Regions from separate parts of the Arthrobacter sp. NPDC089319 genome, predicted to be linked through region 1. Evidence: riboswitches for the same ligand, from Rfam matches in the RefSeq annotation. Region 1 holds a riboswitch; the other holds the start of a gene.
The links. Region 1 has a riboswitch for S-adenosylmethionine ahead of AB0N75_RS17720 (flavin reductase family protein). Riboswitches for the same ligand answer to the same signal wherever they lie in the genome.
Positions count from the first base shown of each region.

Region 1 (7,405 bases):
CTGCCGCAGGCGGCCAGGGTCTCCGTGCCGCCGCTGTCCAACACCTTCATTTCTCTGGTCAAGGACACGTCCCTCGCCTCGCTGATCCTGGTCACCGAAGCGTTCCGGGTGGCCCAGGAAATTGCCGCCTTCAGCCAGGAATTCCTGCTGCTGTATATGGAGGCCGCGGCGGTCTACTGGGTGTTCTGCCTGGTCCTGTCCGCCGGGCAGACCCGACTGGAGAAGAGGCTGGACCGCTATGTCGCCCACTGAAGTTCCGCCCGCCGCGCCTTCGGGCGCCGACGCCAGTCCCGTGCTCTCCGTCGAGGGCCTGCGCAAGTCCTTCGGCGGCAACCAGGTGCTGACCTCCATCGATCTGTCGGTGAAGACCGGAGGCGTGCTGGCGCTGATCGGCCCCTCCGGTTCCGGCAAGACCACCGTGCTGCGCTGCCTGAACGGCTTGGAAATTCCCGACGGCGGACGGGTTACCTTTGCGGGTGGGCCCGCCGTGGATTTCGGCTCGCCTGTGGGCCGCAAGCAGATTTCCGAGCTGCGGGACCGCAGTGCCATGGTGTTCCAGCACTACAACCTGTTTCCGCACATGACCGTGCTGCAGAACATCATCGAGGGCCCGGTCCAGGTCCAGAAACGGCCCCGGGCCGACGCCGTACGCGAGGCCATGTCGCTGTTGGAACGCGTGGGGCTGACCGGCAAGGAAGACCAGTACCCGCACCAGCTCTCCGGCGGCCAGCAGCAGCGGGTCGGCATTGTCCGGGCGCTGGCGCTCAAACCCTCGCTGCTGCTCTTCGATGAGCCGACCTCGGCGCTGGACCCCGAACTGGTGGGCGATGTGCTGCACGTGATCAAGGAACTGGCCGACGAAGGCTGGACCATGGTGCTGGTGACGCACGAGCTGGCGTTCGCCCGGGAAGTGGCCAGCGAAGTGGTGTTCATGGACGGCGGCGTGGTGGTGGAACGCGGCCACCCCGACCAGGTGCTGCGCGAGCCGCAGGAGGAGCGCACCCGGCAGTTCGTCCACCGGCTGCTGAACCCGTTCTAGGCCGGACAATCCACGACGGCTGCCGCTAGCGGCCGGGCTGCGCGGGCCCGCGCATCGGCATCGGCGGGATTCCCGTGCTTGGGGTTCCCGGCCCGGGTGCCTGAGCGCGTTCGTTGCCCTGAACCGGAGCCGCCGGCAGCGGCGCAGGGTATGGAGCCGCCGCGATCCCGGGCTGCAGCGTCCGGAACCAGCCGTCGTACCGCTGGTCGGCACGCTTCACGGCGCGCGAAATCCCTACCGTCAGCAGCACGAAGCCGGCGATCGAAACCACCGCGAACAGGACCGCAAAGCCGGTGTAGACCTCCGCGTTCGAGCTGTAGAACACGCTGGTGGCGTCCCGGAAGGACTCGCGGACCGCCAAGGCGGACATCCAGCCGCTCACCGCACCTCCTGCAACGAAGAGGACGATGCCCCAAACGGTCAGGCCGGCAGCTGAGGGGATGTAGCGGTAGTTCATGCTTCCCACTATCGGCAGCCCGCCCGCGTAACGTCGGCCTCCACGACGTATTCTTGGCCACACTCCCCCGCCGCCGAACCCCGCCAAATCCGCGCCAGAACCTCTGAATCCGGAGAGGTGTTCCACGCCACGCCGCTTGATAATTCATCTGATGTCCATTGGAATGGCAGAATGTAAACTTCCATGCACCGTTCCGCATGGCACCACGTTCCGGCCGGAAGCTACCCATCCCGCGCTTTCTCCTCTGCGGCGGCCTCCGGTCACGAAAGGCAGAACCATGGCCACGACTTTGGCTACCAAGTCTTTGACGGCACAGACGGCCTCCGAGGCCCACGACCTCCTCAATGCTGCGGTGGAAGAACTGCAATCCATCGCGGCCATCGACGGCGATTGCGGCATTCTGGTCACCCGCACCGGGCCCGGGCAGTTCACTGTGGAACTGAGCGACGACGTGCCCTACGGCATCACTCAGGAATCCGACCTCGACTAGGATCCGCCACTCCGGCTGGGCCCACCAGCACGGGCCCGCCGCGGGCCTTGACTCCCGGCTTCGAGTCGTTCGACCATGACGACGCCCGGCCCGTAACCGGCGACATTGTCATCCTCGCGGTGCCCTACCCCGCCTGTCCGACACCGTCCGCAGCTGCGGCGACCAGTTGGCGGGAAAGGTCGTCGTCGACATCACCAACCCGCTGAACTTTGAAACCTTCGACTCGCTCACCGTGCCGTCCGACAGTTCGGCGGCAGCCGAGCTCAGCGCCTCGCTGCCGGATTCGCGCGTGGTCAAGGCCTTCAACACCACCTTCGCTGCCACGCTGTCCTCCGGCACCGTCGGCGGCCTGCCCACCACCGTGCTTATGGCCGGGGACGACGCCGCGGCCAAGTCCCAGCTGGCCGAGGTGGTCACCGCCGCCGGGTTGAACGCCATCGATGCCGGCGCTCTGTCCCGGGCCCTCGAGGCCCTGGGATTCCTGCAGATCTCCCTGGCCGCCGCCGAGAAGCTCCGGTGGACCGGAGGCTTTAGCGTCGTCGCCTGACCGCCTAATAGCCCTGCGCTAGCGCCGCCCCGACCGCTTGGCAGCAATAGCCATTCCGGCCAGCACGCCGGCGGCGATCAGCAGCAGCACGGACACCACGATTAGCGGGGGCATGATGTCCAGCCCCATGATGGACGGCATCACCGTCAGGCTGACGGCGAAGAGGGCGACGACGGCAGCAGCGAGCCCGAGGGCAACGGCACGGGGATTGGATCCTTCCACGCCCTCCACTCTATCGGCGCTTCGCTCCGGCTTTGTGACGCCGGCCGGAGCCCGCCGAATAAGGCCACGGGCCCTCCCGGTGGGATAATTTCGCCCATGGCTCCAGCAATCGCGTACCAAGGTGAACCCGGCTCGAACTCGCACATGGCGTGCCTTGAGGTCCGGCCCGGCTGGGACGCGGTGCCATGCGCCAGCTTTGAAGACGCCTTCGCCGCCGTCACCAGCGGCGAGGCCGAACTGGCCATGATCCCCATTGACAACTCGATCGCCGGCCGCGTGGCGGACATCCATGCCCTGCTGCCCCGGACCACGCTGCAGATCGTGGAGGAATTCTTCCTGCCCATCCGCTTCAGCCTGCTCGGCATTCCCGGGGCCACCGTGGAACAGGCCCGTGAAGTACACAGCCACATCCATGCCCTGGGACAGTGCCGGAAGCTGATCCGCCGTTTGGGGCTGACGCCCGTCATTGCCGGCGATACCGCCGGGTCGGCCCGTGAAGTTGCCGAGTGGAACGATCCCACCAAGGTCTCGCTCGCGCCGCCGATGGCCGCTGAGCTGTACGGCCTGCAAGTCTTCGCCGAGAAAGTGGAAGACGATCCAACGAACACCACCCGGTTTGTGGTGCTGGCGGACCGGCGGCCCGTCCCCAGCCGCGAGGAGCTGCCCGGTCCCGCGGTGACCAGCTTTGTTTTCCGGGTGCGGAACGTTCCCTCGGCGCTGTACAAGGCCCTCGGCGGGTTCGCGACCAACGGCATCAACATGACCCGGCTGGAGAGCTACATGGTCGGCGGCGAATTCGCGGCCACCATGTTCATGGTGGACGTCGAAGGCCATCCGGAGGACCAGCCAATGGTCCATGCCTTCGAGGAACTGGAATTCTTCACCACCGAAATCCGGATTCTGGGCGTCTATCCCGCCCACCCGTTCCGGTTAAACCGCGGCGCGGAACAGCCGGCCGACGCCTAAGGCAACGGACCCTGCTGCCGATGCCGCGCACGGGGAGTTCTTGACGAACTGTTACCCGCGTTTGACCGAGGCCACGTCCCGCTTTACCTTGGAAATGAATCACGAGCGCCAACTTCACAGCCCTGGCTGGTTGGCCGGCAACCCTCTACCGTAGCGGGGTGCTCCAGGTGATGATTCGGCCCGCCGGGTTTGTCGGCAGGCAAGTACGCGTATCCTCCGGCAGCAGCGGATGCGCCTGAGCTTCAAGGATGGCCATGTCCCTGCACAACGACTTGACCCCGAACACCCTGCGCTCCGCCTTCGGGCGCTTTCCCTCCGGAATCGCAGCGCTCTGCGCCGTCATCGACGGTGAGCCGCAAGGCATCGTCGCCTCCTCCTTCACCGTGGGCGTTTCGCTGGAGCCGCCGCTGGTGATGTTCGCCGTCCAGAACACCTCGCGGACCTGGCCGCTGCTCCGCCACGCCGGCCGGATCGGCGTGTCGGTGCTGAGCACGGAGCACGACGGCGTCTGCCGCCAGATTGCTTCCAAGAGCGGCGACCGCTTCGCCGGGCTGAGCCTGGACCGCACCGACCGGGACGCGCTTTTCCTCAACGAGGCAGCGCTGTGGCTGGATTGCTCGGTGCATCAGGAGTTCCCGGCCGGTGACCACCAGGTGGTGCTGCTGGAGGTACACGCGCTGAGCACGCACGTCGGCGCGCACGAACCGCTGGTCTTCCACGACTCCTCGTTCCGCCGGCTGGTACAGCCCGCGTTCGTCTAGGGCAGCGGGCGTCCCCGCGCCGCCACCCACAGCGCGTACCATTCCTGCCGGGTCATTGCCGCGCCGATCTCCTCAGCCTGGCCGCAGGCCCTGATCCGCTCCGGATTGCTGGTACCGACGACCGGTCGGATTCGGGCCGGATGGCGCAGCAGCCAGCCCAGCACTACGGCTTCCTGCGTGCAGCCCTTGTCCCGGGCCAACTCGGAGACCAAGGCTGCCGTCGCGCGATCCGCTGCCGCACCACCGTCGCCGTCAGCTTCGTCAGCTGTGCCGGCGGCCCGTTCCGCCGGCCGGCCGCTGTAGCGGCCCCGCGCCAGCGAGCCCCAGGCCTGCAACTCCACCGCGTGGGCAGCACAGTACTCCAAAGTGCCGTGCGGAAAGCCGACGGCGGCGCCTTCCGGGTGGTTGACCAGCACCCCGGATTCAAGCCAGTCCCGCCGGTACAGGCTCATTTCCAATTGGTTGACGGCGAGCGGCTCGTCGAGCGCGGCCTGCAGCCACCGCATCTGCTCGCCGGACATGTTCGAGACGCCCAGGCGGCGGACCTTCCCGGCCAGCCGGAGGCGGCTGAACGCCTCGGCAATCTCCTCCGCCGGGGCCAGCGGATCCGGCCGGTGGATCAGCAGCGTGTCCAGATGGTCGGTGTGCAGGCGGCGCAGGCTTTCCTCGGTACCGGCCACGATGGCCTCGCGGGATGAGTCGTACTGGCCCACCAGTCCGGGAACCGGCAGCCGGATGCCGCATTTGCTCTGCAACTGCAAGGCTTCCCGGAGTTCCGGCCGCTCGGCCAGCACCCGGCCGAACGCAGCCTCCGCCTTGCCGTGGGCGTAAATGTCCGCGTGATCGAATACCCTGATGCCGATGTCCAGTGCCGCCTCCACGGCTGTGTGGGCAGCGGCGACGTCGGCGGCCTCCAGCGGGCCGCTCCCCCAGCCACCGCCCAAACCCATGCTGCCGAAGATCAGGCGGGATCCGGCGTCGTCCATTGGTGTGTCCCTTCGCTGGGCAGGCTTCCAGCGTACGACAGCGCCGCGCCGAAATCGGGGGTTGTGCCACCTCGCGGACGGCAGTACGGTAACTCTCGCGGGGCGGATAGCGTCCCCAGGCAACCAGTATCAGGCCGCCTGCGCCACCCGCGCCGCCAGGAAGTTAACCATGGCAGTTCCTCCCAGCCCGGACCGGGGCCCTCACCAGCCGTCCGGTCCCTCGACAGCCCGGGAGTCCGCGCGCGCGGACCAGAACCGGGCCCACCCCCCGGACGGCGCGGCCGCTGCGCAGCCCCGGACCACGGTGGTGTTCTTGGGGCTGATGCTCACCGTGCTGCTGGCGGCGCTGGACCAGACCATCGTGGCGACGGCGCTGCCCACCATCGTCGGGGACCTGAACGGGCTGGAGCACATCTCCTGGGTGATCACCTCCTACATTCTGGCCGCCACCATCGGGCTGCCGATCTACGGCAAGCTCGGCGACCTGTTCGGACGCAAGAGCATCTTCATCTTTGCGATCGCGGTGTTCCTGGGCGGCTCGATGCTCTCCGGCATGGCGCAGAGCATGCCGCAGCTGATCGCCTTCCGCGCCATCCAGGGGGTGGGCGGCGGCGGGTTGATGATCGGCGCGCAGGCGATCATCGGCGATCTGGTCTCGCCGCGCGAGCGCGGCAAGTACATGGGCCTGATCGGGGCGGCCTTCGGCCTCGCCTCGGTCAGCGGACCGCTGCTGGGCGGCTTCATTACCGACCACTGGAGCTGGCGCTGGGTCTTCTACATCAACCTCCCGCTGGGTGCCGCCGCGCTGACTGTCATCACCACCACCCTGCACCTGCATAAGCCGGGCGGGCCCAGGCCCAAGCTGGACTATCTGGGCACCTTCCTGCTGGCGGTCGCCAGTGCGGCGGTCATCCTGTTCACCAGCTGGGGCGGGACCACCTACCCCTGGGACAGTCCGGTGATCATCGGGCTGGGCGCGGTCACGGTGCTCGCCTCGGTGTTGTTCGTGCTGGTCGAACGCCGGGCGGTGGAACCGGTGCTGCCGCTGCGGCTGTTCCGCGACCGGGACTTCACGCTGCCCACCTTGATGGGCGTGTGCGTGGGCATCGCGATGTTCTCCACGATCGCCTATTTGCCCACCTTCCTGCAGATGGTCAACGGGGCCAGCGCCACCGAGTCGGGCCTGATGATGATCCCGATGACGGCGGGGATGGTGGGAGCCACCACCACCACAGGCCAGCTGGTGAGCCGCACCGGCCGCTACAAGATCTTCCCGATCATCGGCACCATCCTGATCGCGGCCGGGCTGGTGATGCTCTCGCAGATCTCTGACACCACCCCGTACTCCTTCACCGCCGCCGGCATGTTGGTGCTGGGGCTGGGGCTGGGGTCCATCATGCAAAACCTGGTGCTGATCGTGCAGAACAGCGTTCGGCGCCGGGATCTGGGCACGGCCACCTCGGCCACCAATTACTTCCGGCAGATCGGCGCCACCTTCGGCATCTCGCTGTTCGGCGCCATTTTCATCAGCCGCCTCACCGAGCAATTCTCGACGGCGCCGCCCGGCCTGGTGACGACGATCGGTTCCGGCGGCGGCCAAAGCTTCAGCTCGCTCGGTCCCGCCGTGCTCAAATCACTGCCGGCCCCGGCCCAGGGATTCATCGCGCATGCCTTCGGCCAGGCGCTGCCGCCGATCTATCTTTACGCCGTGCCGATCGTGCTCGCGGCACTGGTGCTTGCCTGCTTCGTCAAGGAGATCCCGCTCTCGGAGGAAGTGGGCACACTGGCCAGCCGGGACCGGCCGGAGTGAGCCGGCGGCAGGCCGGCAGCACGGTGCCTCCCCGGGCGGCTGTTAACGTCAAAGCATGACTACGCGAACGATCGGAACGCTGGACGTCGGCAGCATCGGGCTGGGCTGTATGAACCTCAGCCACGCC
Region 1 covers NZ_JBFBGZ010000017.1:11,499-18,903, reverse strand. Annotated here, with positions in the region: gene AB0N75_RS17755 (amino acid ABC transporter permease) at 1-252, shown strand, start outside; gene AB0N75_RS17750 (amino acid ABC transporter ATP-binding protein) at 239-1,039, shown strand; gene AB0N75_RS17745 (hypothetical protein) at 1,065-1,496, opposite strand; gene AB0N75_RS17740 (hypothetical protein) at 1,774-1,986, shown strand; gene AB0N75_RS17735 (hypothetical protein) at 2,153-2,533, shown strand; gene AB0N75_RS17730 (hypothetical protein) at 2,552-2,755, opposite strand; gene AB0N75_RS17725 (prephenate dehydratase) at 2,852-3,721, shown strand; SAM riboswitch class IV at 3,819-3,933, shown strand; gene AB0N75_RS17720 (flavin reductase family protein) at 3,976-4,482, shown strand; gene AB0N75_RS17715 (aldo/keto reductase) at 4,479-5,468, opposite strand; gene AB0N75_RS17710 (DHA2 family efflux MFS transporter permease subunit) at 5,638-7,278, shown strand; gene AB0N75_RS17705 (aldo/keto reductase) at 7,334-7,405, shown strand, end outside.

Region 2 (7,405 bases), on a different contig from region 1:
ATTGATCAGGACGAACCCTGCACCCTTCGCGGCAGCCGTTTCGGCCAGCACGGCCAGGTCGTCAAGATCGCCGATACCCCAAGACGACCGCGAGCGCACGGAGTACAGCTGCGCCATCAGGCCCCAGGTACGGTGAAGCCGGTCGGCGGTGGTCAGCCGTTGCGGGGTGACGACCAGCGCGCACCGTGCCTGGCTGTCGGGCGTCGCCGGGGGCTGGCCGGGTGGGCGCTGGCCGATTGGGGCTTGGTCGATTGCTGCATTGCCAGCTCCGGACTCCTCGGTTGGTGCCCTGCCGGTTCCGGCTTCCGTCAGCTCAAGCGTGTGCCAGCCCAGCGGGAGGTCGGCCGGCACCACCGCGGCCAGACGATCCCGCGGAACCCCCGCCGCCTCGTGCGGCCCGCCGGGCACCACGTCAACGTCGCGCCGGGACCCGTCCTCCAACACGATCTGCACCCGGGGGCTCGCGCCGGCACTAACATTGACCGGCACCTCGGTGGCGTCTCCTTGGCGGACGACGACGGCGGGCGGCAGGTTGCGCTGCAACGGCGCCAGTTCCGCGGCACGGAGGGAGACGGTCACGTCGTCGTCGGTATTGCAGGGAACACCCAGCGCGGTGAGGACAGCGACCAGCGTTGCCGGCGCGACCGCCTGCTCAGCTCCGTCCCAACCCCGGAAGGTCGTGCCGACGCCGTGTTCCCGTGCGAGGCGCTGCAGCGCCGTAAGCTCAGCCATGGAACCTAATCTACGGGTGGCATTGGATGCGTGCACCCCGGCGGGTCTCCACACGCTCGCCGGCGCTCGCTTGGTCGACCACCGGACGCGGGGCACGACCCGGCGCTCGCTTGGTCGACCACCGGACGCGGGGCACGACCCGGCGCTCGCTTGGTCGACCACCGGAGGCGCGGCACGACCAGACGCTCGCTTGGTCGACCACCGGACGCGCGGCAGCCAAGCCGAGCACCGCCGTCGTACTGGAAATTCAAGGCAAGACGCAACGCGGCTCAACAATTTTGGCGGCTACGGCGGAAGTTGCGAGAATGGACGGGACCATCCCGAGCGGTTGAGAGATCTGGCTCTTTGACACCGCAGCAACCATCCGGCCAACCGGAAAGGTGCTACCGCCAGAAGCGATGGAGAGAGCGCAAGCAATCTTTGATCCGGATGGCGCCCCCGCATCCGGGCGCGCCGCTAGGACCGTCATTGCCTCGGGAACCTAAGTTTTGAAGGAGCTGCCTGATGGCTGAACGCACATTCGGTTTCCGCACCCGTGCCCTGCACGCCGGCGGCACGCCCGACGCCGAGCATGGCGCCCGGGCCGTGCCGATCTACCAGAGCACGTCGTTCGTGTTCAAGGACACCGACGACGCCGCGAACCTCTTCGCGCTGCAGAAGTACGGCAACATCTACTCCCGCATCGGCAACCCCACCGTGGCCGCGTTCGAGGAGCGCATCGCCTCGCTGGAAGGCGGCATCGGCGCGGTGGCCACGTCCTCGGGCATGGCCGCTGAGTTCATCACCTTCGCGGCACTGGCCGGCGCGGGCGACCACATTGTGGCCTCGTCCAAGCTCTACGGCGGTACCATCACCCAGCTGGACGTCACGCTGCGCCGGTTCGGCGTGGAGACCACGTTCATTGACTCCACCGACCCGGCCGACTTCGCCGCTGCCATCCGCGAGAACACCAAGGCGGTCTACACCGAGATCGTGGCGAACCCGTCCGGCGACATTGCCGACCTCGCGGGTCTGGCCTCGGTGGCGCACGACGCCGGCCTCCCCCTGGTGGTGGACGCCACCTTGAGCACTCCCTACCTGATCCGGCCCATCGAGCACGGCGCGGACATTGTGATCCACTCCGCCACCAAGTTCCTCGGCGGACACGGCACCACGCTGGGCGGCGTTGTGGTCGAGTCCGGGCGTTTCAACTGGGGCAACGGCAAGTTCCCGCAGATGACTGAACCGGTGGCCAGCTACGGCAATGTGTCCTGGTGGGGCAACTTCGGCGAGTACGGCTTCCTGACCAAGCTCCGTTCCGAGCAGCTGCGCGACATCGGCCCGTCGCTGTCCGCGCAGTCCGCGTTCCAGCTGCTGCAGGGCGTGGAAACGCTGGCGCAGCGGATGGACGAGCATCTGGCCAACGCCCGCAAGGTGGCCGAATGGCTGGAAGCCGACGAGCGGGTCTCCTGGGTCAGCTACGCCGGCCTGCCCGCGCACCCGCACTATGAGCGCGGCCGGAAGTACCTGCCCAAGGGCGTGGGCTCGGTGTTCAGCTTCGGCGTCAAGGGCGGCCGCGTGGCCGGCCAGAAGTTCATCGAATCGCTGCAGCTGGCCAGCCACCTGGCCAACATCGGCGACGCCCGCACCCTGGTGCTGCACCCGGGATCGACCACGCACCAGCAGCTCACCGCCGACCAGCTCGTGGCCGCCGGCGTGCCCGAGGACCTGATCCGCATCTCCGTGGGGCTGGAAGACGTGGACGACATCCTCTGGGACCTGGACCAAGCGCTGACGGCATCGCAGCAGGCAGGTGCCGAGCACGGCCCCAGCCGCGACCATGAGGACGACGCGTTCGACACCTCCGAGTTCGCCTCACCCAGCTATGCAGGCGAGTCCTGCACGATCCAGGCGGCGCGTGCCGCCCGGACAGAGCCCGGAACGCGCGTAGTCGAGTCCGTGGAAGAACTGATTGAAGCCGAAGAAGGAGCCGCCAAGTGACCGCCACAGCAGAACGCGCGTGGGTGGGACCGTCCGCCCCGGAACGGCTGAACATCCTGCGGAACACCAAGTCGATTGCGATAGTCGGCGCCTCGGACAAGCCCAGCCGGGCCAGCTACTTCGTGTCCACGTACCTGCTGTCCAGCTCGCCGTACAAGGTCTACTTCGTGAATCCGGTGGCCAAGGAGATTCTGGGCCAGCCGGTCTACAAGTCGCTGGCGGACCTGCCCGAGGTCCCGGACCTGGTGGACGTGTTCCGCAAGCACGACGACCTGCCCACCGTGCTGGAGGAGACGCTGGCCGTCGGCGCCAAGACCATCTGGCTGCAACTGGGCTCCTGGCACGAGGAGGTCGCGGCCAAGGCCGAGGCCGCCGGCCTGAACGTGGTGATGGACCGCTGCGTAAAGATCGAGCACGCCCGCTTCCACGGCGGCCTGCACCTGGCCGGATTCGACACCGGCGTAATCTCCTCCAAGCGGCAGTTGACCGCGTAGAGCGGCTTGCCCAAGGTTTCACGGCAACAATAGCCCGTTCCTAGTCCCCGGCCCTCCCTTGGAGGGCCGGGGCAGGGGCGGGCTTTTGCTTGCCCCGGACGTTGAGGTAGGAGCTTCCAAGGATTTCCCCAAGGTCCTCGTCAGATGCTGTGGCCAGCCACACATCACTCGACTAGGGGAGTCATCATGTTCAAGAAATCCGCCCATCCAAAACACAGGAGGGGCACCGAACGTGCCCAAAGGGGGAAGCCATCCGTTCCCCAAAAGGTGACCGCCGGGCTGGCCGCGCTGGTGCTGGGCGCGGGTGTGCTGCCCACAGCCCTCGCTCCCGCCGCGCTGGCAGCGCCGGTCGGTCAGGGCCTGACTCTTAATGCCGGGGATATGAGGTTCATCCTCAAGCAGATCAAGATTGCGGAGAACCACGCAACCAAGGAAGACGCCGAGGGTAAGCCGGTTGCGGGCCAGCCGCTCCTCGGCTCCGGCCCCAACCAGATAGCCAATCCCCTGTTGCCGTTCGGGCTGCGAACGGTGGACGGGACCGATAACAACCTGGTGGCTGAGCAGGGGCACTACGGATCCGCCAGCCTGCCGTTCCCGCGGCTGGCTGAGCCGGAATGGCGTACCACGGCCGGGGGGCAGTCATACAAGTCAGTCAACACCACCGTGACTGATGCCGACCCCCGCTTCATCAGCAATGTCATTGTGGACCAGACCGCCAGCAATCCTGCCGCGATCGCCGCGGCCGGCAAGGCGCACCGGACGGTGAACGACGGCCCGACGGCGGTTCCTTGCGACGCCGATGGCCTGCCGGTGGACTGCGTGCCGGAAGGAGAGACCCTCGACATCCCGAATGTCACCACCGACTTTGGACTCTCACCGCCATACAACGGCTTCTTTGCCCTGTTCGGCCAGTTCTTCGACCACGGCGTGGACTTCACCAAGAAGACCAATAACTTGGTCATGATGCCCCTGGCAACGGATGATCCGCTGTATGTCGAGGGCGGGCCGAATTTCATGGTCCTCAACCGGGCGGAGAACCAGCCCGGGCCTGACGGCGTGCTCGGCACGCCGGACGATATCCAGGACGGCACCAATACTGACTCCCCGTGGGTCGACCAGAGCCAGACCTACTCCTCAAACCCGTCGCATCAGGTCTTCCTCCGGGACTATGAGCTCAACGAAAGCGGCGACCCGGTCTCTACCGGCGAACTGATCGAAGGAGCCCCCGGCGGCATGGCCACCTGGGCGGACATCAAGGCCCAGGCCGCGTCCATGCTCGGCCTGGAGCTCTCCGATGCTGACGTCGTGAACATCCCGATGCTGGCCACCGACCAGTACGGGCGCTTCCTGCGGGGCCCCAGCGGCCTGCCGCAGTACATCACCCAGGACAACCAGTTCGTGGAAGGGAACCTGGAGAACCCCGTCGCCCCGCCGGCGAATGTCCAGCGGATCGGGATCGCGTTCCTGGACGACATCTCGCACTTCGCCGCACCGTTCGACTCCCGCGGCAGGGCGCTGGCAGCTGACGGAGATAGCGACCTCACGCCAGTTACCGGTCCGCAGGCCGCGGGCACCTACGACGACGAAATGCTCGACGCGCACTTCGTTGCCGGCGACGGCCGCGTCAACGAGAACATCGGCCTCACCGCCGTCCATCAGGTCTTCCACTCGGAGCACAACCGATTGGTCACCTACATGGAAGACCTGCTGACGTCCTTGAATCTGGATCTGAACGAGTGGAAGCTCCCCAACGGCGAATGGAACGGGGAGCGTCTGTTCCAGGCCGCACGGTTCGTCACGGAGATGGAGTACCAGCACATCGTCTTCGAGGACTTCGCGCGGAAGATCCAACCGGGCATCAATCCGTTCAACGTCTTCACCCAGTCCGACACGGGTATCAACCCGGCGATCCACGCGGAGTTCGCCCATGCGACCTACCGCTTCGGTCACTCGATGTTGACGGACACGGTGGACCGGAAGACCAACAGCGGTGCCGATATCGGCCTTCCGCTGCTGGACGCGTTCCTGAACCCGCCGGCCTACTACGCCAACGGCGATGCCACGTTGACCCCCGACCAGGCCGCCGGCGCAATCGCCATGGGCATGACGGACCAGGTGGGCGCCGAACTAGACGAGTTCGTCACCGATACGCTGCGCAACAACGTCCTGGGCCTGCCCCTCGACCTCGCCTCGCTCAACATCGCCCGCGGCCGGGACACCGGCGTTCCATCGCTGAACAACTTCCGCAAGCAGCTCTATGAGCAGACGAGCGAGTCGTCGCTGAAGCCCTACAGCAGCTGGGTTGACTTCGGGCAGGCGCTGAAGCATCCAGATTCGGTGGTCAACTTCATGGCCGCTTACGGCACGCACCCCAGCATCACCGGGGCCACGACCATTGAGGCCAAGCGCGCTGCCGCACAGAAGCTCTTCGACATGAGCCCCGACCCCGCGGCGGAAACACCGACCGATGCCTACGACTTCGTCAACAGCAATGGCGAATGGGCGAACGAGGGCGCCGCTTCCAAGACCGGCCTCGACAAGGTTGATCTATGGGTAGGCGGCCTTGCCGAGGCGCAGAACCTCTTCGGCGGGCTGCTCGGCTCCACCTTCAACTACATCTTCGAACGCCAGATGACTGATCTGCAGGACGGCGACCGGCTTTACTACCTGTCCCGCACCTCGGGCCTGAACCTGCGGACCCAGCTTGAAGGCAACTCTATGGCCGAACTGGTGATGCGCAACACCGACGCCGCAGCGCTCAAGGCCGATGTCTTCGGTGTCGCCGACTGCGAGTTCGAGATGAGCAACATCGTGGCGACTACGGGCAATAACGTCGCCGATGATCCTGCCTCCGTTTGTGACGAATCGGCGCTGCTGATGCGCATGGCCGACGGCACCGTCCGCTACCGCGTCTCCAACAGCGTGGACCGCGCGGGTCTGAACGCCCAGGCGACCTACAACGGCAAGGACGACGCCGACGGCGCCGACGGAACGGACCGCATCTGGGCCGGCATCGACAATGACACCGTCTGGGGCAACGGCGGCGATGACATCATCGAAGGCAACGACGGTGCGGACACCATCTTGGGCGGTTCCGGCAACGACCGGATCACCGACACTCACGGAGACGACGTGCTCAAGGGTGGCCCCGGCAACGACGCGATCGACGCCGGTCCCGGACTGGACATCATCATGTCCGGCGAAGGCGACGACTTCTCCAACGGCGGTCTCAACGGCAACGAGCACTTCGCCGGCGAGGGCAATGACCTGGTGATGGCCGGCGACGGCCCGGACACCGTGTTCGGCGGCGGCGGCGATGACTGGCAGGAAGGCGGTAACGCCAACGACCTGCTCCAGGGAGACAGCGGCGCACCGTTCTTCGACGACATCAACAACCCCGGCCACGACGTCCTCATCGGCGACAGCGGCGAGGACGACTACGACGCCGAGGGCGGGGACGACATCATGGTCGCCGGCCCCGGTATCGAACGCAATCACGGTGTCTACGGCTTCGACTGGGTGACCCACGCCCGGTCCGTCGAAGCGGGCGATTCCGACATGCGGATGATCATCGTGGAGGGCCCCAACGCCCTGAAGGACCGGTTCCTGCTGGTAGAGGCCCTCTCCGGCTGGGACAAGGACGATGTCCTGCGCGGTGATGACGTCGCTCCGTCAGACCCCGACAACGAGGTCGGCGTAGCCGGCCTCAGCAATGCGCTCGATGCCGAGGGTATCAAGCGCATCACCGGCCTGGCCGACCTGCTGCCCGCTGGCGCCACCGACTTCGGTGCTGGCAACATCATCATCGGCGGTTCTGGCAGCGACCAGATCTGGGGCAACGGTGCGGATGACATCATCGACGGCGACAAGTGGCTAAACGTCCGGCTGAGCGTCCGCGACGACCAGGGCACGGAACTGAAAACCGTCACCACCCTGAAGGACATTCAGGCCGACATCATGGCCGGCAAGATTGACCCGGGCAACGTTGTCATCGTGCGGGAAATCCTGAACAGCGCGGCTCCGACTGACATCGACACCGCCAACTTCTCGGGCGCACGCGATGAATACGACATCACTACGGTCAACGGAGTCACCACCGTCGCGCACACCGGCGGCACCGGGGACGACGGCACTGACACCATCACCAACGTGGAGCGGCTCCGGTTCACGGACCAGACCGTTGACGTGGCGGCCTTGCG
Region 2 covers NZ_JBFBGZ010000002.1:5,135-12,539, reverse strand. Annotated here, with positions in the region: gene malQ (4-alpha-glucanotransferase) at 1-732, opposite strand, end outside; SAM riboswitch class I at 1,045-1,137, shown strand; gene AB0N75_RS02880 (O-acetylhomoserine aminocarboxypropyltransferase/cysteine synthase family protein) at 1,237-2,712, shown strand; gene AB0N75_RS02875 (CoA-binding protein) at 2,709-3,206, shown strand; gene AB0N75_RS02870 (Ig-like domain-containing protein) at 3,393-7,405, shown strand, end outside.
Region 2: linked by a shared signal. The riboswitch ahead of AB0N75_RS02880 (O-acetylhomoserine aminocarboxypropyltransferase/cysteine synthase family protein) and the one ahead of AB0N75_RS17720 (flavin reductase family protein) in region 1 are both predicted to bind S-adenosylmethionine.